DNA from 2 places in the Microbacterium sp. SL62 genome. Region 2 is predicted to be linked to the other one. Evidence: predicted binding sites of a transcription regulator. Region 2 holds the regulator's gene; the other holds the start of a gene.
What was found. The regulator HrcA, encoded in region 2, represses chaperone genes, less so after heat shock. The targets are predictions, from matches to a motif close to TTNGCACTCGNNNNNNNCGAGTGCNAA.
Positions count from the first base shown of each region.

Region 1: the regulator HrcA is predicted to act here: its motif matches at 3,336-3,362, upstream of groL (chaperonin GroEL).

Region 1 covers NZ_JAPPRM010000001.1:2,780,617-2,791,000, reverse strand. Annotated here, with positions in the region: gene OVA26_RS13365 (nitroreductase family protein) at 1-518, opposite strand, end outside; gene msrB (peptide-methionine (R)-S-oxide reductase MsrB) at 515-934, opposite strand; gene OVA26_RS13355 (DUF2332 domain-containing protein) at 1,007-1,996, shown strand; gene OVA26_RS13350 (DUF3263 domain-containing protein) at 2,006-2,260, shown strand; gene OVA26_RS13345 (LytR C-terminal domain-containing protein) at 2,296-2,898, shown strand; gene OVA26_RS13340 (cold-shock protein) at 3,030-3,230, shown strand; gene groL (chaperonin GroEL) at 3,401-5,020, shown strand; gene OVA26_RS13330 (hypothetical protein) at 5,256-5,564, shown strand; gene OVA26_RS13325 (sensor histidine kinase) at 5,712-7,391, opposite strand; gene OVA26_RS13320 (response regulator transcription factor) at 7,526-8,218, opposite strand; gene OVA26_RS13315 (DNA repair helicase XPB) at 8,288-9,937, opposite strand; gene OVA26_RS13310 (helicase-associated domain-containing protein) at 9,985-10,384, opposite strand, start outside.
Region 2 covers NZ_JAPPRM010000001.1:2,186,855-2,197,238, forward strand. Annotated here, with positions in the region: gene OVA26_RS10435 (PhoH family protein) at 1-764, opposite strand, end outside; gene OVA26_RS10440 (HIT domain-containing protein) at 814-1,161, opposite strand; gene OVA26_RS10445 (16S rRNA (uracil(1498)-N(3))-methyltransferase) at 1,227-1,961, opposite strand; gene dnaJ (molecular chaperone DnaJ) at 1,964-3,088, opposite strand; gene hrcA (heat-inducible transcriptional repressor HrcA) at 3,151-4,191, opposite strand; gene hemW (radical SAM family heme chaperone HemW) at 4,372-5,589, opposite strand; gene OVA26_RS10465 (DUF1990 family protein) at 5,589-6,233, opposite strand; gene lepA (translation elongation factor 4) at 6,259-8,103, opposite strand; gene OVA26_RS10475 (alpha/beta fold hydrolase) at 8,191-8,913, shown strand; gene rpsT (30S ribosomal protein S20) at 9,032-9,292, shown strand; gene holA (DNA polymerase III subunit delta) at 9,421-10,384, opposite strand, start outside.

The DNA.
Region 1 (10,384 bases), 590 kb from region 2:
GACAGGTGCTTCGCGGCATCCACGGTCTTTCGTCGAGTGGCGCGGGTCCGCGGGGGCTTCCCGCCGACGTACAGCCAGCCGAGCAGGACCTCGCCTTTAGCGAGCCCGTGGGCCTTCGCGAGCACCTTGCTGCGGGTGTTGTCGTCGGTGCGCCAGAACACGCCGAAGCCCGCCTCGTCGAGCACGAGGCTGAGCATGTGGGCGACCCCGGATGCCACGGCCTCCTGCTCCCACGCGGGGATCTTCTTCGAGCTGAGGTCGGCGACGACCGCGATGATCAGCGGAGCGCGGCGGGGCTTCGACGAGTGCCCCTTCTTGCCGTCGGCCTTGTTCAGAGCTCGCGCGAGCACGTCGCGATCGGCGCCGCGGATCTCGATGAGCCGCCACGGACGCAGGCTCTTGTGATCGGCGACGCGACCGGCCGCGGCGACGAACGTCTCGAGCTCGGGGCCGGTGGGGGCGAGATCGGTGACCTTCGACCACGACCGGCGGTCGCGCATCGCCTCGAGCGCGCTCATGCCTCGTCGACGGGGGAGTCGGCGGGGGTGAAGTTCAGCGACAGCGAGTTCATGCAGTAGCGGTCGCCGGTGGGCGTGCCGAATCCGTCGGGGAAGACGTGACCCAGGTGCGACCCGCAGTTCGCGCAGCGGACCTCGGTGCGCTGCATACCGTGGCTGTTGTCCTCGAGCAGCTCGACGGCCTCGGGACGGACCGACTCGTAGAAGCTCGGCCACCCGCAGTGCGAGTCGAACTTGGTGCCGCTCTGGAACAGCTCGTTCCCGCAGGCGGCGCAGGTGTAGAAGCCGGCACGGCTCTCATCGAGCAGCTCACCGGTCCAGGCGCGCTCGGTTCCCGCCTGGCGGAGCACCGCGTACTGCTCGGGGCTGAGCTCGGCGCGCCACTGGTCGTCGGACTTGTCGACGGCGTAGGTCATGTTCACTCTCCTTCTTCGCTTCCATTCTCTCGTGCCCGAAGACGGTCAGGTCGTGACGGCATAATCTCCCGGGTGACTCAGGATGCCGTGACCGCCGTCGTCGACCGCTACCGGCGGTTCGCGCGAGACGAAGCCCCCGGCCGTTCGGCGGTGTACGAGGCGTGGGCCCGCCGCGTCACGGACGACGCCGCGGTGGCCGCGGCGCTCGCGCGCATCCCCGAGACACGGCGGCAGCCTCCCCTCGTGTTCGCGGTCATGCGCTTGCTCGGAGCGCCGCTCGACGACGTCGACGCGTGGAGCTCGTGGGTCCTCGACCACGCCGACGCGATCGTCGCCGAGTGCGGGCGCCGGAGCGTTCAGACCAACGAGCCTCTGCGCTGCGCCGCCCTGCTGCCGGCGCTTTCGCTGATCGAGGGGCCGATCGCCCTGCTCGAGGTGGGAGCGAGCGCGGGGCTGTGCCTCTTTCCGGACCGGTACTCGTACCGGTATCGCCGCGGCGGCGAGCTCGTCACGCTCGATCCCGCCGACGGGCCGAGCTCCGTCGTGCTCGATAGCGACCTCGAGGGACACCCCGACCTGCGCATGCCCGAGATCGTCTGGCGGGCCGGGATCGACCTGAGCCCCCTCGACGCTCGAAGCGAGCAGGACCGCTCGTGGCTCACGGGTCTCGTGTGGCCGGGCGAACAGGGGCGCCTCGAGCGCATCGAGCGAGCCCTCGACATCGCCGCGGCCGCTCCGCCCGTCCTCGTCGCCGGTGATGGGGCCGGGGCGCTTCCCGCGCTCGCCGCGACCGCTCCGGCCGGGGCGACGCTCGTCGTGACGACCCCCGGAGTGCTCGCGCACGTCCCCCGCGTCCATCGCGCCGCGGTGATCGACGCCGCGCGGACGGCGGGCAGGTGGATCACCCTCGACGCGCCCGGGCTGCACGACGGGTGGACGAGACGTCCGGAGCCCGCGCGCGGCGGGTTCGCCCTCGCCCTCGACGGCGAGGTGCTCGCGGAGGTCGATCCGCTCGGGGCGTGGGTGGCGTGGCATCCGGAATCGCGGGCGGCGGCGCAGTAGCGTGACGGCGTGACCCTGTCGGACCGTGACCTCGCCTTCCTCGCTTTCGAGGGGGAGTGGCGCCGCCACGCGGGTGCGAAAGAAGAAGCCATCCGCGCGGAGTTCGCACTGACGCCCGCCCGGTACTACCAACTGCTCGGTCGGCTGATCGACACCCCCGAGGCCCTCGCGCACGACCCCATGCTCGTGCGTCGACTGCGCCGTCGGCGCGACGACGCGGCTGCCCAGCACCGGGCGCGCCTGGGGCGGACGGCGGAACGCTGACGGGTTCGCTCGGACGCGACCGATAGCATCGTCCAATGGCCAGATCGACCTTCCCTCGGGATCGCTTCGACGACCTCCCGGCCGACTCCGGTCGCGTCGGCGCTCACCGGGCCGAGAACCCGCGTCTGCGCGGGTGGATCGTCTTCCTGTGGGCGGCCATCGCCACCCTGGTGCTGATCATCGCCGGCATCTTCGCGACGCTCGTGGTCTCGGGCCGTATCTCGCTGGGCCCCGCCGACGCTCCCACCCCGATCGCCTCGGCGGAGCCGACGACCCCGGCCGTGGTCGACACGTCGTACTCGGTGGTGGTGCTCAACGGCACGCCCGACAGCGGTCTCGCCGCCTCCGTCCGCGACCAGATCGTGGCGGCGGGGTGGAGCGGCGACACCGTCGAGACCGGCAACTCCGACAGCACCGACTTCGCCGACACGACCATCTACTACCGTCTCGACAGCGATGAGGCGGCGGCCGAGGGGCTGGCGCAGACGATCGGTGGCGCGCAGGTCGCGCAGAGCGACTTCCTGCAGCCCACCGATGACCCGAACACCCCCGACGACGAGAGCAACGTCAAGCGTCTGATCGTCGTGATCGGCCTCGACCGGGCATCCGGTCAGCCGTCCGCCTCGCCCTCATCCTGACAGCTCGCGGGCCGCGTGTTTCCGCGGAGTAACAACTTGGATGCACGCGCGTCAACAATGCTCCCGAACCCCGATTCGGTGGCACCCCCCGTGCTTACGATGACCTCGTCGTTCAGCAACAGGAGATTCGCATGACGCAGGGCACTGTCAAATGGTTCAACGCCGAGAAGGGCTTCGGCTTCATCACGGTCGATGACGGGCAGGACGTTTTCGTCCACTACTCGAGCATCGAGATGTCGGGCTTCCGCGTCCTCGAGGAGGGGCAGGCCGTCGAATTCACCGTCGGCACCGGTCAGAAGGGCCCCCAGGCGGAGTCCGTGCGACTGGCCTGAGCGCTGATCAGAACGCCGCGGCATCCGAGTTCCGGATGCCGCGGCGTTCGGTGTTTCCGGGACGGTGCGCGGCTTGCACTCCCCAGGGGCGAGTGCCAGAATGAGTTAGCACTCGCTTTCGTCGAGTGCCAAAATCTGCAAGTCACCCGTCCGGGAGGGACGACACACTTATGGCAAAGATCATCGCTTTCGACGAAGAGGCCCGGCGCGGTCTCGAGCGCGGCCTCAACACTCTCGCCGACGCCGTCAAGGTGACCCTGGGCCCCCGCGGTCGCAACGTCGTGCTCGAGAAGAAGTGGGGCGCCCCCACGATCACGAACGACGGTGTCTCGATCGCCAAGGAGATCGAGCTCGACGACCCCTACGAGAAGATCGGCGCAGAGCTGGTCAAGGAGGTCGCCAAGAAGACCGACGATGTCGCGGGTGACGGCACTACCACCGCCACCGTTCTCGCCCAGGCGCTCGTGCGCGAGGGCCTGCGCAACGTCGCCGCCGGCGCCGACCCCATCTCGCTCAAGAAGGGCATCGAGAAGGCCGTCAAGGCCGTCACCGACGAGCTGCTCGCCTCCGCCAAGGAGGTCGAGTCCAAGGAGCAGATCGCCGCCACCGCGTCGATCTCCGCCGCCGACCCCGCGATCGGCGAGCTCATCGCCGAGGCCATCGACAAGGTGGGCAAGGAAGGCGTCGTCACCGTCGAAGAGAGCAACACCTTCGGCACCGAGCTCGAGCTCACCGAGGGCATGCGCTTCGACAAGGGGTACATCAACCCCTACTTCGTCACCGACCCCGAGCGTCAGGAAGCGGTCTTCGAAGACCCGTACATCCTGATCGCCAACCAGAAGATCTCCAACATCAAGGACCTTCTGCCGATCGTCGACAAGGTGATCCAGGAGGGCAAGGAGCTCCTCATCATCGCCGAGGACGTCGAGGGCGAAGCCCTCGCGACGCTCGTGCTCAACAAGATCCGCGGCATCTTCAAGTCGGTCGCCGTCAAGGCTCCCGGCTTCGGCGACCGCCGCAAGGCTCAGCTGCAGGACATCGCGATCCTCACCGGTGGCCAGGTCATCACCGAAGAGGTGGGCCTCAAGCTCGAGAACGCGACCGTCGACCTGCTCGGCCGTGCCCGCAAGGTCATCATCACCAAGGACGAGACCACGATCGTCGAGGGTGCCGGTGAGTCGGAGCTGATCGAGGGTCGCGTGACCCAGATCCGCCGCGAGATCGAGAACACCGACAGCGACTACGACCGCGAGAAGCTCCAGGAGCGCCTCGCGAAGCTCGCCGGTGGCGTCGCCGTCATCAAGGCCGGAGCCGCGACCGAGGTCGAGCTCAAGGAGCGCAAGCACCGCATCGAAGACGCCGTGCGCAACGCCAAGGCCGCTGTGGAAGAGGGTGTCGTCGCCGGTGGTGGCGTCGCGCTCATCCAGGCCGGCAAGAACGCTCTCGCCAACCTCGAGCTCACGGGTGACGAGGCCACGGGCGCGAACATCGTGCGCGTCGCCATCGAGGCCCCGCTCAAGCAGATCGCGCTCAACGCCGGTCTCGAGCCCGGTGTTGTTGCGAACAAGGTCGCCGAGCTCCCCGTGGGCCACGGCCTCAACGCCGCGACCGGCGAGTACGGCGACCTGTTCGCACAGGGCATCATCGACCCGGCCAAGGTCACCCGCTCCGCGCTGCAGAACGCCGCGTCGATCGCCGGCCTCTTCCTCACCACCGAGGTCGTCGTCGCCGACAAGCCCGAGAAGGCCGCCGCTCCCGCGGGCGACCCGACGGGTGGCATGGACTTCTGATCCACGCTGACGCCTGAGAACGCCCCCTCCTCCGGGAGGGGGCGTTCTTGTTTCGGGGCAGGGGCGGGGTGACATCGGAGGAAGGGTGTAATTTCTCACATCTTCGACCCAGGTCATGGACTCGGGGACTACCATCACCCGAGTGACAGACCTCTTCTCCTCTCGTGAAGCCGAGGCGGCCATCGCTCGGATCGAGCCATCGCGGGTCACGGCGCCGTGACGCAGGAGGTTGGTCATGTCTTCCCTCGATGACTCCCTCGTCAGCGACGCGATCGTGCGCTACATCGGCGAAGACCGCTCACCCTTCCCTCTCGATGAGATGTCCGCGGTCAGGAAAGCGCATGCGAACGAGGGGCTCGAACTCACCTCGATGATCGTTCAGACCCTCGTACGATCGGAGGCGATCACACCGGAAGAGGTGGCGCCTTTCGATGACGGGTTGAGGGAACGGCTTTATGAAAAGCTCAGGGCGCTATTCCCGGGCTTGTCCGAGCAGGCAGTGCGCGCCATCGCGTGGAGGTGGGGGTTCCTCAACCTCAGGTGAGGGTGGAAACACCACGCGCTGACGCGCAAGAGACCGCCCAAGCCGTTATCGACAGCCACGGGGTGGAGCGCCGGTTCCGGGAGTCTGAGGAGCAGAAGGGCGCGAGCAACCGTGATCGCGATCCGGCCTCCGGGGCGACCCCCTTGATCAGGCGTCGTTCTCGGGCCGGTAGTTCTCGGGGAGGCGTTCGAGGGGCTGCGTCTCGATGAGTGCGTGCTCCTGGGCGTCGCGACGGTCAGCGAGGGGAAGGGAGACACGGAAGGTCGCTCCGCCCCCGGGGGTGTCGCGCACATCGACCGTGCCGTGCAGGAGGTCGACGATGGATGCCACGATCGACAGGCCCAGACCCGAGCCGCCGGTCTCTCGGGTGCGCGAGGTGTCGGCGCGCCAGAAGCGCTGGAAGATCTGCTCGCGGATCTGCTCGGGCACTCCCTCGCCGTGGTCGATGATCTCGATCCAGCCCATGTCGCTCTCGGCGTCGACGCCGACGCGCAGACCGATGGGGGAGTCCTCGGCCGTGAAGCGGCGGGCATTGCCGAGCAGGTTCGCGACGACCTGACGCACCTTGTTCTCGTCGCCCATGACGATGGGGGCGAGACGTGGTACGGGCCGGACCACACCGAGGGGGGCCGTGCCCTGCGCGGGCTCGCCTTCGGACGAGGGGGATGCCGTGGGCTCTGCGCCGTCCTTCGACCGACGCCGCAACCGGGACAGGGTCGCGCCCGCGATCGCCATCGCCGACGTGGTGGGGGCGGTGCGGCGTCGACCGTTGCCGCTCGCAGGCCGTCCGCCGGAGTCCAGCAGCGGGTCGAGGGTGATCGTGGGAAGCACCAGCTCGTCACGCGAGGTGGTGTCGTCGACGGTCACCTCGCGTTGCGGAGAGGTCACCCGCAGGTCGAGGGCGGCATCGCGGGCGATCGGGCGCAGATCGAGGGCGATGATCGTGACGTCACGACGCTCGTCGAGGCGGGCGAGGGCCAGAAGATCCTCGACCAGGGCGCCCATCCGGATCGCCTCCTTCTCGATGCGCTCCATCGACTGCGCGACGTCCTCGTCGGAACGGATCGCACCCATGCGGTACAGCTCCGCGTAGCCGCGCATGGTCACGAGGGGAGTGCGGAGTTCGTGGCTGGCGTCGCCGATGAATCGACGCATCTGCCGCACGGTGGCATCCCGTTGCCCGAGGGCTCCATCGATCCGAGCGAGCATCGCGTTGATGGCCGTCTTGAGCCGACCCACCTCGGTGTCGGGGACGATGTCGGTCAAGCGCTGACTGAAGTCTCCCGCCGCGATGTCCATGGCTGTCGTCTCGACCTGCCGCAGGTTGCGGAAGGCGAGGGTGACGAGCCAGCGCGTGAGCAGAGCCGTCGCGATGAGGATGAGCAAGGCCACGAAGGCGTAGATGCCGATGTAGGCCGCGACGATCCGATCCGTCGGGGCCAGCGGCTGGATCACCATCTGGGTGTAGACGCCGGGATTTCCCGGCACCTGCAGCACCCCGACGCGGGCGAGGAAGTGCTGCCCCGACTCGGGCGACTCGAGGTCGATGCGTCGATCGATCTGGCTGTAGGTCTGCTCGACCGTGAAGGTCGACGGGATGTCGGGGAGGGCGGTCGTCGACGTGCCGTTGTAGAACGCCTCGCGCTGACCGTCGGGACCGTAGACGACCACCATCGACCCGATCTGCGGTGCGTTGTCGACCTGCGAGAAGACGACGCGGCCGTCGACGGGCGCGGTGGTGAAGATGCTGTTCGCGATGCTTCCGGCGGCCTGCTGAGCGAGCTGCTCGTCGAGGTTGTTCACCAGGGTGGTGCGTAGGAACACCATGGTTCCGATGCCCGCGGTGAACAACCCGATGGCGAGGAGCGCGACGGTGACGCCGGTGACCTTGGTACGCAGGCTCAGCCCGCGCCACCAGCGCGTGAGCGAATCGTCGGAATGCGACAGGAGGACGCCTTCTCTCAGACGGTCTTGCCCGACTTCAGCATGTAGCCGAAGCCGCGCTTGGTCTGGATGAGCGGCTCGGAGGAGTGCGGGTCGATCTTGCGCCGCAGGTACGAGATGTAGCTCTCGACGATGCCCGCGTCGCCGTTGAAGTCGTACTCCCAGACGTGGTCGAGGATCTGCGCCTTCGACAGCACGCGGTTCGGGTTGAGCATGAGGTAGCGCAGGAGCTTGAATTCGGTGGGGCTGAGGTCGATCGAGACGTCGCCGACACTGACGTCGTGCGTGTCCTGATCCATCGTCAGCTCGCCCGTGCGGATGATCGACTCCTCGTCGGCCTGCATGGTGCGACGCAGGATCGCCTGGATGCGGGCGACGATCTCATCGAGGCTGAACGGCTTGGTGACGTAGTCGTCGCCTCCCGCGTTCAGGCCCATGATCTTGTCTTCGGTCTCGTCCTTGGCGGTGAGGAACAGGATCGGAGCGGTGTAGCCGGCGCCGCGCAGACGCTTGGTGACGCTGAAGCCGTTCATGTCGGGGAGCATCACGTCGAGCACGATGAGGTCGGGTTCCTCCTCGAGCACGGCCGAGATCGTCTGCGCGCCGTTCGCCACGGCCCGCACCTGGAACCCGGCGAAACGCAGGCTCGTGATGAGCAGGTCGCGGATGTTCGGTTCGTCGTCCACGACGAGGATGCGAGGAGCTGTCATGCCCTCATTATCGTGATCTGACCCAGCAATGTGCTGGATATGGAACGGAAAGGCGCGTGCTGGTATGCGTCAGGCCGCTTCTGCGTCGATTCCGTCGGCATCCAGAATCGTGTAGGCGTACCCTTGCTCGGCCAGGAATCGCTGGCGATTCTGGGCGAAATCCTGGTCCACGGTGTCGCGGGCGATGAGCGTGTAGAAGCTCGCGGTGTGGTTCGACTGCTTCGGACGGAGCAGGCGACCGAGCCGCTGGGCCTCTTCTTGGCGCGAGCCGAACGACCCCGACACCTGGATGGCGACCGACGCCTCGGGAAGGTCGACCGAGAAATTGGCGACCTTGGACACCACCAGCAGCGGGATGGATCCGTCGCGGAAGCCCTGGAAGAGCTCTTCGCGCTCGGGGATCGGCGTGGCGCCGGTGATCTGCGGCGCGTTCAACGCTTCCGCCAACTCGTCGATCTGATCGAGGTACTGTCCGATCACGAGGATCCTCTCGCCCGGATGCCGTTCGACGAGCCGGCGCGCGACCTCGATCTTGGCGGGGGCGGTGGCCGCGAGACGGTACCGATCCTCGTCGGCGGCGGCGGCGTATTCGAGCCGCTCGTCGGCGGGGAGGTCGATGCGCACCTCGTAGCAGGCCGCGGGGGAGATGAAGCCCTGAGCCTCGATCTCCTTCCACGGGGCGTCGAAGCGCTTCGGACCGATGAGGCTGAAGACATCGCCCTCGCGACCGTCCTCGCGCACGAGGGTCGCCGTGAGGCCGAGGCGGCGGCGGGCCTGCAGGTCGGCCGTGAGCTTGAACACGGGAGCCGGGAGCAGGTGCACCTCGTCGTACAGCACGAGGCCCCAGTCGAGGGCATCGAGGAGGGCGAGGTGGGCGTACTGGCCTTTCCGCTTGGCGGTGAGGATCTGGTACGTCGCGATGGTGACCGGCTTGATCTCCTTGACCTGGCCGGAGTACTCGCCGATCTCGTCGGGGGTCAGACTCGTGCGGCGCAACAGTTCGTCGCGCCACTGACGGGCACTGACGGTGTTGGTGACGAGGATCAGGGTGGTGGTCCGGGTGTCCGCCATGGCTCCCGCACCCACCAGCGTCTTGCCCGCCCCGCAGGGGAGCACCACGACACCGGAGCCGCCTTCCGAGAAGGATTCGACCGCCTGACGCTGGTAGGGGCGCAGGCTCCACCCGTCTTCGGCCAGATCGATCGGGTGCGGGGTGCCGGGGGTGTACCCGGCGAGGTCTTCGGCGGGCCAGCCGATCTTCAGCAGCTCCTGCTTGATGTGGCCGCGTGCCCACGCGTCGACCAGGAAGCTGTCGTCGCTCGGACGACCGATCAGCAGCGGGGCGATGCGCTTGTTGCGCGAGACCTCGCTGAGGACGGCGGCATCGGAGGAGCGCAGGACGAGCTCCCCGTCGTCGTTGCGCTCGATGACGAGACGCCCGTAACGGTTGACGGATTCGCGGATGTCGGTGCTGACCGAGGCGGGCACGGGGAAGCGCGACCACCGGTCGAGGGTGTCGAGCATGGACTCGGCGTCGTGACCGGCCGCTCGAGCGTTCCAGAGGCCCAGGCGGGTGATGCGGTACGTGTGGATGTGCTCGGGTGCGCGCTCGAGCTCGGCGAAGACCGCGAGCTCATGCCGCGCCGTCTCTGCCTGGGGGTGCGCGACCTCGAGGAGTACGGTGCGGTCGCTCTGCACGATGAGGGGGCCGTCAGCCATAGCGTTCGAGTCTACCGGGGTCGGGGAGGGCGGGGCGTGCGCGGCCGTCACTCGACGGGTGCGACCCCGTCGATGTGCGACAGGGGCAGGGTGCGTTCGACGTCGGCGCCGCGATCGCGACCGCGCAGTCGACCTCCGCCGAGACCCGTCGCTTCGAGCCGGAAGACGCGCGCCGAACCGTCGGGCAGGCGCACCGTGACGTCGATGACCGAGCGAGCGCGCACCGCCTGGTCGAGCTCGCGCTCGAGCCACGCGGCATCCGAGTCCTCCGCTCCCGTCCGCAGGCGCTCGATGAGGTCGGCGTAGGTGTCGGCGGGGGCGGTTTCGGGTGAGGCGGGGGCCGCTAGCTTCGCACGTTCGAGTGCGCGGGGACGTCCGTCGGCGTCGACGGCGACCGCCGGGTAGTGCGCGTCGGTCAGCGCCCAGAACACGACGTCGGCCGAGACA
Region 2 (10,384 bases):
GGAAGGTCGACCTGCGTGATGTCGCCAGTGACGACCATGCGCGTGCCGAAGCCCAGGCGCGTGAGGAACATCTTCATCTGCTCGGGCGTGGTGTTCTGCGCCTCGTCGAGCACGACGAACGAGTCGTTGAGCGTGCGCCCGCGCATGTAGGCCAGCGGGGCGACCTCGATCGTTCCCGTCGCCATGAGCTTGGGGACGATGTCGGGGTCCATCATCTCGTTGAGCGCGTCGTAGAGCGGCCGCAGGTACGGGTCGATCTTGTCGGTGAGCGTGCCGGGGAGGAACCCGAGCCGCTCCCCCGCCTCGACGGCGGGACGCGTGAGGATGATGCGGTTGACCTCTTTGCGCTGCAGCGCCTGCACGGCCTTCGCCATCGCGAGGTAGGTCTTGCCGGTACCGGCGGGGCCGATGCCGAACACGATCGTGTTCTCGTCGATCGCGTCGACGTACTCTTTTTGACCCGCGGTCTTGGGTCGGATGGTCTTTCCGCGCGACGACAGGATCGCCTCGCCCATGACCTCGGACGGACGGGGTCCGCCGTCGGAGCGCAGCATGCGATTCGAGCTGGTCACGTCGGCCGGGTCGAGTCCGTGACCCGAGCGGGTCATGCTGAGCAGTTCGTCGACGAGGCCGCGGGCCGCGCGCACCGCGTCGGGCGTGCCCGAGAGGGTGATCTCGTTGCCGCGCACGTGCACGTCGACGTCGGGGTGCTCCTTTTCGACGACGCGCAGCAGGCGATCCTGCGGGCCGAGCAGTTGCACCATGGCCACGCCGTCGACCTCGATGCGGTCGGAGACGGTTTCTTCGGGGGAATCAGCCACCCAGGCTCTTTTCGTTCAGGCCGCCCGCGAGGACGTGGGCGTGCACATGGAAGACGGTCTGACCGGCGCCCTCGCCGGTGTTGAAGATCAGACGGAAGTCGCCGTCGGAGTGCTCGGCGGCGACGGAGTTCGCGAGCCCGATGACCTCGGTGAGCAGGTCGGGGTCGCCCGCGGCCAGCTCGACGACGTTGCGGTATTGCTGCGTCTTGGGGATCACCAGCAGGTGCACCGGCGCCTGGGGCGCGATGTCGCGGATCGCGAAGGCGTTCTCGGTCTCGGCGACGATCTCGGCGGGGATCTCGCCCTGCAGGATGCGCGTGAAGATCGACGGCTCGCTCATGGCATCCATTCTAGTGAGGGCCTCCGACATCGAGGCGGGGCCGTTGCGCCGAGGCGCGGCCCGGATCACCAGCGCCCGTGCGCCGCCGACAGCACCGAGATGGCCGCGGCCCCCGCGGTGGAGGTGCGCAGGACCGTGTCGCCCAGGCGTACGAGTCGGGCGCCGGCATCGGCCAAGGCCGAGAGCTCCTCTGGCGCGATGCCGCCCTCGGGGCCGACCACGAGCACGACGTCGCGCCCGTCAGAGGCTTCCGTCGCGACGGACGTGAGACGGTCGGATGCCGAGGGCTCCAGCACCAGCACGAGCGAGGTCGCGACGAGACGCACGAGGTCGGCCGTGCGGGCCACGCCCTCGACCTCGGGGATCCAGGCCCGGTGCGCCTGCTTGGCCGCTTCGCGGACGATCGTTCGCCAGCGGGCGAGGCCCTTGTCGGCCTTGGCATCCCAGCGCGAGACGCTGCGCGAGGCCTGCCAGGGCACGATCGCGTCGACGCCGAGCTCGGTCGCCGCCTGAACGGCGAGTTCGTCGCGGTCGCCCTTGGCCAGGGCCTGGACGAGCACGAAGCGCGGCGAGGGTCCGGGGATGACCTCGCGCCCCGTCACCCGTACCTCGACCTGCTTCGGCGACGCCGCGGTGACGACACCCGTGAGCCACGCTCCGCGACCGTCGCCCAGTGTCACCCCCTCGTCGACGCGCACGCGCCGCACGGCGGCGGCGTGGTGTGCCTCGGCGCCGGTCAGCACGACGGAGTCGCCCGCGTGGGCGTTCCCGGCGTCGTCGGTGACGAAGTGCAGCACCACGGTCAGTGCCGGAAGCGGTCGCGGAACTTGCTGAACATGCCCTGCTGGTGCTCGGCAAGCCGCGGCTTGGGGGCCTTCGTGCGCTTGGCGAACTCCTCGATGAGGGCGCGCTCCTTGTGGTCGAGACGCGTGGGGGTCACCACGTGCACGCCGACGCGCAGGTCGCCGCGCTGACTTCCGCGCAGCGGCGTGATCCCGCGGCCCTTGATGGTCAGGACGTCGCCCGATTGCACGCCCGGGCGCACCTCGAGGTCGACGCTGCCGTCGAGGGACTCGATCGACGTGTTCGTCCCGAGAATGGCATCCGGCATCGACACCTCGAGGGTCGCGACGAGGTCGTCGCCCTCGCGACTGAAGGCCTCGTGCGCTTCGACCGTGATCTCGAGGTACAGGTCGCCGTTGGGGCCGCCGGCAGGACCGACCTCGCCCGACCCGGGCAGCTGCAGACGCAGGCCCGACTCGACACCGGCGGGGATGTCGACCGAGACCGTGCGGCGCGCACGAACGCGGCCCTGACCCTGGCACGTCCCGCACGGGTAGGGGATGGTGGTCCCGTGACCCTGGCAGACGCTGCAGGGGGCACTGGTGACGACGTTCCCGAGCAGGCTGCGGACCGTGCGCTGCACGTGGCCGGAGCCGTGGCAGATGTCGCACGTGACCTCGCTGGTCCCGGGCTGCGTGCACGCGCCCTGGCACGTCTCGCACAGCACGGCGGTGTCGACCTCGAGGTCGCGGTGGGTGCCGAACACGACGTCGCCGAGGTCGAGGGTCACACGGACCAGGGCGTCTTGGCCCCGCTCTCGACGCGACCGCGGACGCGGACCCCGTCCGCCGCCGCCCTGGCCGCCCCCACCGAAGAACGTCTCGAAGATGTCGCTGAACCCGCCGAAGCCGGCCGCTCCCCCGCCGCCGAAGGGGTTCTGGTCGCCGCCCATGTCGTACCGGCGGCGCTGCTCGGGGTCGCTCAGCACGTCGTAGGCGTGGGTGACCAGCTTGAAGCGCTCGGAGGCGTCTTCTCCGGGGTTCACGTCGGGGTGCAGCTGGCGTGCCAGTCGGCGGTACGCCTTCTTGATGTCTTCGGGGCTGGCATCGCGTTCGACGCCCAGGACCTCGTAGTGGTCAGCCACAATCGCCTTCCTGTCCGCTTGCGCGGGGTCGTTCTCGGGTGGGGTGCTCGCGGGATTCGACGTCAGCGAGACGCGTCGTCGTCTTCGAGCATCCGGGTCAGATAGTGCGCGACGGCACGGACCGCCGCGAGGTTGGAGGAGTAGTCCATGCGGGTGGGACCGAGCAGCCCGACGCGGGCCCCGCCGGTGGATCCGTCGTACCGGCTGGCGAGCACCGAGGCCTCGATGAGTCCGAACGGCTCGTTCTCACGACCGATGCTCGCTGACAGCCCCTTCTCATCGGCCACCATCTCACTCATGAGACGCAGGAGCGTCACCTGCTCTTCGATCGCCTCGAGCAGCGGGTAGATGCTCCCGCGGAAGTCGGACTCGCGCTTGGCGAGGGTCGCGGCGCCGGCCATGACGAGGCGATCCTGACGGAACTCCTCGAGCTCCTCCCCCACGATGCGCAGCACCGCGTCGGCGAGCACGTCCAGCGTGACACCCGGGCGCGGCCCGTCGGTCAGCACGGCTTGCACCTGCTGCGAACTGTCGGCGACGCTGCGCCCGACGAGCAGCGCGCCGACGCGAGCGCGCAGCTGCACGATGTCGGTCTCGCCGGGTTCTGCGGGCACGAGGGCGATGCGCTGCGAGACCCGGCCCGTGTCGGTCACCAGGATCACCAGCACGCGCGGGCCGCCGAGGGCGACCAGTTCGACGTGACTGACATTGGCGCGGGCGAACGACGGGTACTGCACGATCGCGACCTGTCCGGTCAGCTGCGTGAGCGCGCGGACGGTGCGGGCGAGCAGGTCGTCGAGGTCGCCCGCTTCGTCGAGGAACGACGTGATGGCGCTGCGCTGTGCTCCCGAGAGCGGGCGGAGCTCGGCGAGGTGATCGACGAAGACGCGGTATCCCTTGTCGGTGGGGACGCGCCCCGACGAGGTGTGCGGGGCGACGATGAGCTCTTCGTCCTCGAGCAGGGCCATGTCGTTGCGGATGGTCGCCGCCGACACCCCGAAGGCGTGTCGATCGACGATCGCCTTGCTGCCGACGGGTTCGCGCGTGTCGACGTAGTCCTGCACGATCGCACGGAGCACCTGAAGGCCACGTTCCGACACCATGAGCTGCTCCTCCCGTCTGGCACTCGCATCTGCGGAGTGCCAATTCTACGGGATCGCCTCGGCACGGTGCCGGGCGGCTCGCGGAGTCGCCCTGCGGCGCGTCGTTCAACGCCCGAGAGCCCCTCATCGAGGTCGGCACGCGAGCACCGGAACGAACTCGTCCGCCGGCCGCGTCGCCGGTCAGACCGTGAGCGCCCGGACCACGGCATCCGCCAGGAGTCGTCCCCGCAGCGTCAGCACGATGCGCCCGTGAACGGCATCCCGGCCCTCGATCAGACCGTCGGCGATGAGGGATGCCACGGCCTTCCGCCCTTCGCCGAGGATCTCGGACACGGCCAGACCCTCGCGGATGCGGCTGCGCAGCAGCACCGACTCCAGCCGGCGCGCGGTCTCGTCGGGCCGCTCGCGCGCGGCCGCGGGCGATTCGACCGCGGCCAGGCGTTGGGCGTACGCGGCGGGGTGCTTCACGTTCCACCAGCGGAGCCCCGCGACGTGGCTGTGCGCGCCCGGCCCGAAGCCCCACCAGTCGGTCCCCCGCCAGTAGGCGAGGTTGTGACGCGAGCGGTGCGCGACGTCGCGCGACCAGTTCGACACCTCGTACCAGTCGTATCCGGCGGCGGCGAGCAGGTCGTCGGCCAGCTCGTACATGTCGGCTTGCAGGTCGTCGGAGGGCTCGGCCACGACCCCGGAGCGGATTTGGCGCGCGAGCTTGGTGCCGTCTTCGACGATCAGCGCGTAGGCCGAGACGTGGTCGGGCTCGAGGGCCGTGGCCGCTTCGAGGGAGGCGCGCCAGTCGTCGAGCGATTCTCCCGGCGCGCCGTAGATGAGGTCGACCGAGACGTCGAGACCCGCGCGGCGGGCCGCGGCGACGGCCGTGGCGACGTTCGCGGGATCGTGGGTGCGGTCGAGGGCGGCGAGCACGTGCGGCCGGGCCGACTGCATGCCGATCGACAGGCGGGTGACACCGGCGTCGGCGAGAGTGCGGGCGACCGTGTCGTCGACGGTGTCGGGGTTGGCCTCGACGGTGACCTCGGCCCCGTCGGCGATTCCGAACTCCGAGCGGACCGCGTCGAGCATGCGCGCCAGGTCGCCCGGCGGCAGCAGGGTGGGCGTTCCTCCGCCGAAGAAGACGGTGGATGCCGCGCGGCGGCCACCCGCGGCATCCATCACTCCCCCCGCCAGACGCACCTCGGCGGCCAGCGTGTCGGCGAAGTCGTCTTGGCGGGCGCCGCGCAACTCGCTGGCGGTGTAGGTGTTGAAGTCGCAGTAGCCGCACCGCACGCGGCAGAACGGCACGTGCAGGTAGACACCGAAATCGGCGGTCGGGTCGATCTCGAGGTCGGCGGGCAGGTGTCCGTCGGCGGGGGCCGGGTCTCCGAGCGGGAGCGGACCGCCCATCAGGACGAGTACAGCGGCGAGATCGCGCGCAGGTAGCGGGCGAATAGCGCCTTGCGCCGACGGCGCACGCGGCTCGAGAACAGGCGGTACGACGGGGCCGTCGGGCGGTCGAAGGCGCGCACGACGAACCACACCTCGTCGTTGTCGCGCCACTCCACCGCGAACAGCTCTTCGCCGCTGACGATCGAATGTCCGACGGTGCCGAGGATGAAGCCCATGCGACGGGGCTCTTCGAAGACCGAGATCACGCGCAGCTCGGCGTCGGCGCGGTGGCCGTCGACCTTGCCGTGCAGGCGCACGCCGGTGCCGGGGCTGACGAACGGCGTTCCGTCGGCGGCGAAGCGCTGCTCGGCCTCGAGGCTGCTGGGCGCGACGGGAGCACCGTCGGCGTCGAAGCCGACGCCCGAGTAGCCCTCACCCGACGCTGGGCGCACGTCGCTGATGCTCAGTTCGCCGGTGCGCAGGGGCGCCCACGACAGCAGGAGCTCTCCGGCCGCGGCGAAACGCTCCTCGCCGCTGCCGATGCGCCAGGCGTCTTCTGCCGGCAGCGAGTTCTCGGGCGGGTACTGCATCAGATCGTGCGCCTGAGTGGCTCCGACAGCCGCGTAGTCGACCGTGTCATCGGTGAAGTTCTGCCTGCGCATGGTTCACCCCTCTCGGTGTGGTGCGTTACTTCTTGGTCTCGACGTCTCCCGACAGGGCGGCGATGAACGCCTCCTGCGGAACCTCGACGCGGCCCACCATCTTCATGCGCTTCTTGCCCTCTTTCTGCTTTTCGAGGAGCTTGCGCTTTCGGGTGATGTCACCGCCGTAGCACTTGGCGAGGACGTCCTTGCGGATGGCGCGGATCGTCTCGCGCGCGATGATGCGCGCACCGATCGCGGCCTGGATGGGAACCTCGAACTGCTGGCGCGGGATGAGCTTGCGCAGGCGCTCGGCCATGAGCGTGCCGTAGGCGTACGCCTTCTCGCGGTGCACGATCGAGCTGAACGCGTCGACCTTGTCGCCCTGCAGCAGGATGTCGACCTTGACCAGATCGGCGGTCTGCTGACCCGCGGGCTCGTAGTCGAGGCTCGCGTAGCCCTGCGTGCGGCTCTTGAGGTGGTCGAAGAAGTCGAACACGATCTCGCCGAGGGGCATGTGGTAGCGCAGCTCGACACGGTCTTCGCTGAGGTACTCCATGCCGAGCAGCGTGCCGCGGCGCGTCTGGCAGAGCTCTATGACCGTGCCGACGTAGTCCTTGGGCAGCAGGATGCCGACCTTGACGATCGGCTCCGACACCGAGGCGACGCGGCCGTCGGGGTACTCGCTCGGGTTGGTGACGGACACCGTCTCGCCGGTGTCGGTCGTGACCTCGTACGTCACGGACGGAGCGGTGGTGATGAGGTCGAGACCGAACTCGCGCGAGAGGCGCTCGGTGATGATCTCGAGGTGCAGAAGGCCGAGGAAGCCGCAACGGAAGCCGAAGCCGAGGGCGACCGAGGTCTCGGGCTCGTACTGCAGCGAGGCGTCGGAGAGCTTGAGCTTGTCGAGAGCCTCGCGCAGCTCGGCGTAGTCGCTGCCGTCGATCGGGTAGATGCCCGAGAAGACCATGGGCTTCGGGTCGGTGTAGCCCGGCAGCGCGTCGGTCGCGGGCTTGCGGTGCGTGGTGATCGTGTCGCCGACCTTCGACTGGCGCACGTCTTTCACGCCGGTGATGAGGTAGCCGACCTCGCCCACGCCGAGACCCTTGGTGGGGACGGGCTCGGGGCTCGAGACGCCGATCTCGAGGGCCTCGTGCGTCGCGCCGGTCGACATCATCTGCAGGCGCTCGCGCGGCTGCAGGGCACCGTCGATCATGCGGACGTAGGTGACCACGCCGCGGTAGGCGTCGTACACGGAGTCGAAGATCATCGCGCGGGCCGGAGCGTCGGCCCTGCCGACGGGGGCGGGGATCTTCTCGACGATCAGGTCGAGCAGCTCTTCGACGCCCATGCCGGTCTTGCCGCTGACGCGCAGCACGTCGGCGGGGTCGCCGCCGATGAGACCGGCGAGCTCGGCCGCGTACTTGTCGGGGTCGGCGGCGGGAAGGTCGATCTTGTTCAGCACCGGGATGATCGTCAGATCGTTCTCGAGCGCGAGGTAGAGGTTGGCGAGGGTCTGCGCCTCGATGCCCTGAGCCGCGTCGACGAGCAGGATCGCTCCCTCGCACGCCGCCAGCGATCGGCTGACCTCGTACGTGAAGTCGACGTGACCGGGCGTGTCGATCATGTTCAGGGCGAACGTGCCGTCACCGGTGCCCCACGGCATCCGCACCGCCTGCGACTTGATCGTGATACCGCGCTCGCGCTCGATGTCCATGCGGTCGAGGTACTGCGCCCGCATATCGCGGTCGCTGACGACGCCGGTGATCTGCAGCATGCGGTCGGCCAACGTTGACTTGCCGTGGTCGATGTGAGCGATGATGCAGAAGTTGCGGATCTGCTCCGGCGGAGTGGCAGACGGCTCGAGGGGCTTCAGGGCGCGCGGTGACATGTTCCGTCGATTCTACGGTGGTGCGCCGACATCGCCGTCCCCGGAGGCTCGGCACCACGGGATCCGGAGGCTTTTACAGTGGATGCCATGGCGGTCCAGGTCGTGCTCGTGCACGGCATCCGCACGTCCGCCACGATGTGGCGGGCGCAGGTCGCGCATCTGCGACAGCGAGGCACCCCGGTCACCGCGGTCGACCTGCCGGGGCACGGAACGCGCCGCGACGAGGCCTTCACGCTCGACGGGGCGTTCGTGACGATCGATGACGCGGTACAGGATGCCGCGACCCGCGGTCCCGTGCTGCTGGTGGGGCACTCCATGGGCGGGCTGTTGTCGATCGAGTACGTCGGCGCCGCGCCTCGTCCCCCGGTCGCCGGGTTCGTCGCGGCATCGTGCACGTCCCTGCCCCGCGGCATCGGGCTGGCGGCCTACCGCTTCTTCACGCGGCGTTTCGATAGCCTCCCCGATCGCGGTCTGGGACTCACGAACCGCGTGCTCGACCGCACCCTCCCTCCCGAGACGCGGCCCGACTTCGGCGCCGGCGGCTACGCCTTCGACGCGCAGGACACGGCCCTGTCGTCTCTCGCGGAGCTCGACATCGTGGCATCGCTTCGCCGGATCGATGTGCCCCTGTGGTTCGTGAACGGGCAGTGGGATCAGCTCCGCATGAACGAGCGGATGTTCCTCGCCGTCGCCCCGCACGCGGAGCTCATCGTGGTTCCGCGCACGACGCATCTCGTCACGGCGATGCGTCCGCGAGTTTTCAACGCGCTGCTGGAGGTGGCGCTCACCACGATCGAGGCATCGACCTGATAGACTCGGTCCTTGGCTTGCGTGTGGGGTTTTTCCCGACCTCCACGATCGCCGGTGCAGCGCCCCTCTACCGCTCGCCCGGCACATCCCATACTCACTCAAACGAAAGACCGTCGACGTGGCGAACATCAAGTCGCAGATCAAGCGCAACAAGACCAACGAGAAGGCGCGCGAGCGCAACAAGGCCGTCAAGAGCGAGCTCCGCACGCACGTGCGTCGCACCAAGGAGGCCGTCGTGGCCGGTGACAAGGAAGCGGCCCTCAAGGCGCTCGCCACCGCGACCAAGAAGCTCGACAAGGCCGTGAGCAAGGGTGTCATCCACCAGAACCAGGCCGCGAACCGCAAGTCGGCCATCGCGAAGTCGGTCGCCGCTCTCTGAGCCGCAGCTCTTCTCGACAGCCCGTCCCGCATCGCGGGGCGGGCTTCGTCGTTCTCGGAGTGGGGTGACCTCTGCGCACGGTCCGCGTGCGCAACCGGCGCGGCAAGCGAAGCCTCTTCGGTTGCCGCTCAGCCCCCGTAGGGCGCGCGGGTGGCGATGATGGTGATCATGCGCTCGAGGGCGAACACGGGGTCTCTCGACGCGCCCTTGACCTCGGCGTCGGCTCGAGCCGTGGCATGGATCGCCATGCCGAGCGTGTTGCCGGTCCAGCCGACGAGGTCGCGGCGGGCGCGGTCGACCTGCCAGTCCTTCATGCCCAGGCGCTGAGCGAGCATCGACGACGACTCGCGGGTGCCCGCCACGCGCGCCATGGTGCGGAGCTTCATGGCGACCGCGGCGACGAGAGGCACGGGATCGGCCCCGGATGCCAGCGCGTGTCGCAACGCGAGCAGGGCGGGGCCGTACTGCCCGGCGATGGCGGTGTCGGCCACGGTGAAGGCAGAGGTCTCGACGCGCCCCCCGTAGTAGCGCTCGACGATCCGCTCGTCGATGTCGCCGGGGACGTCGGAGATGAGCTGCTGGCATGCCGCGGCCAGCTCGGTGAGGTCGTCGGCGAAGGCCGAGACCAGCGACCTGAGGGCGACGGGGGCGATGCGCTTCTGCGCGGCCTTGAACTCGCCGACCGCGAAATCGAATCGGTCGGAGTCGCGTTTGACCGCGGGGCAGGCGATTTCGATGCCGCTGCCCTGACCCGCGCGGATGCCGTCGAGCAGCTTCTTGCCGCGAACGCTCGCTCCGGTGTGGCGCAGGACGACCGTCGCGCCGTCCTGCGGGTGGGCGAGGTACGACACCGCCTCGGTGAGGAAGGTGTCGCTGCATTTCTCGACGCCGCTGACGCGGACGAGTCGGGGCTCGCCGAACAACGATGGCGACGTGACGCTGAGCAAGGTGCCGGCGGCGTAGTCGTCGGCCCGGATGTCGGTGACCTCGAGGCTCGGGTCCTCGCTCTTGAGCATCGATCGGATGCCTGCGATCGCGCGCTCGGCGCAGACCTCTTCGGGGCCCGAGACCAGAACGATCGGCGCGGGCTGA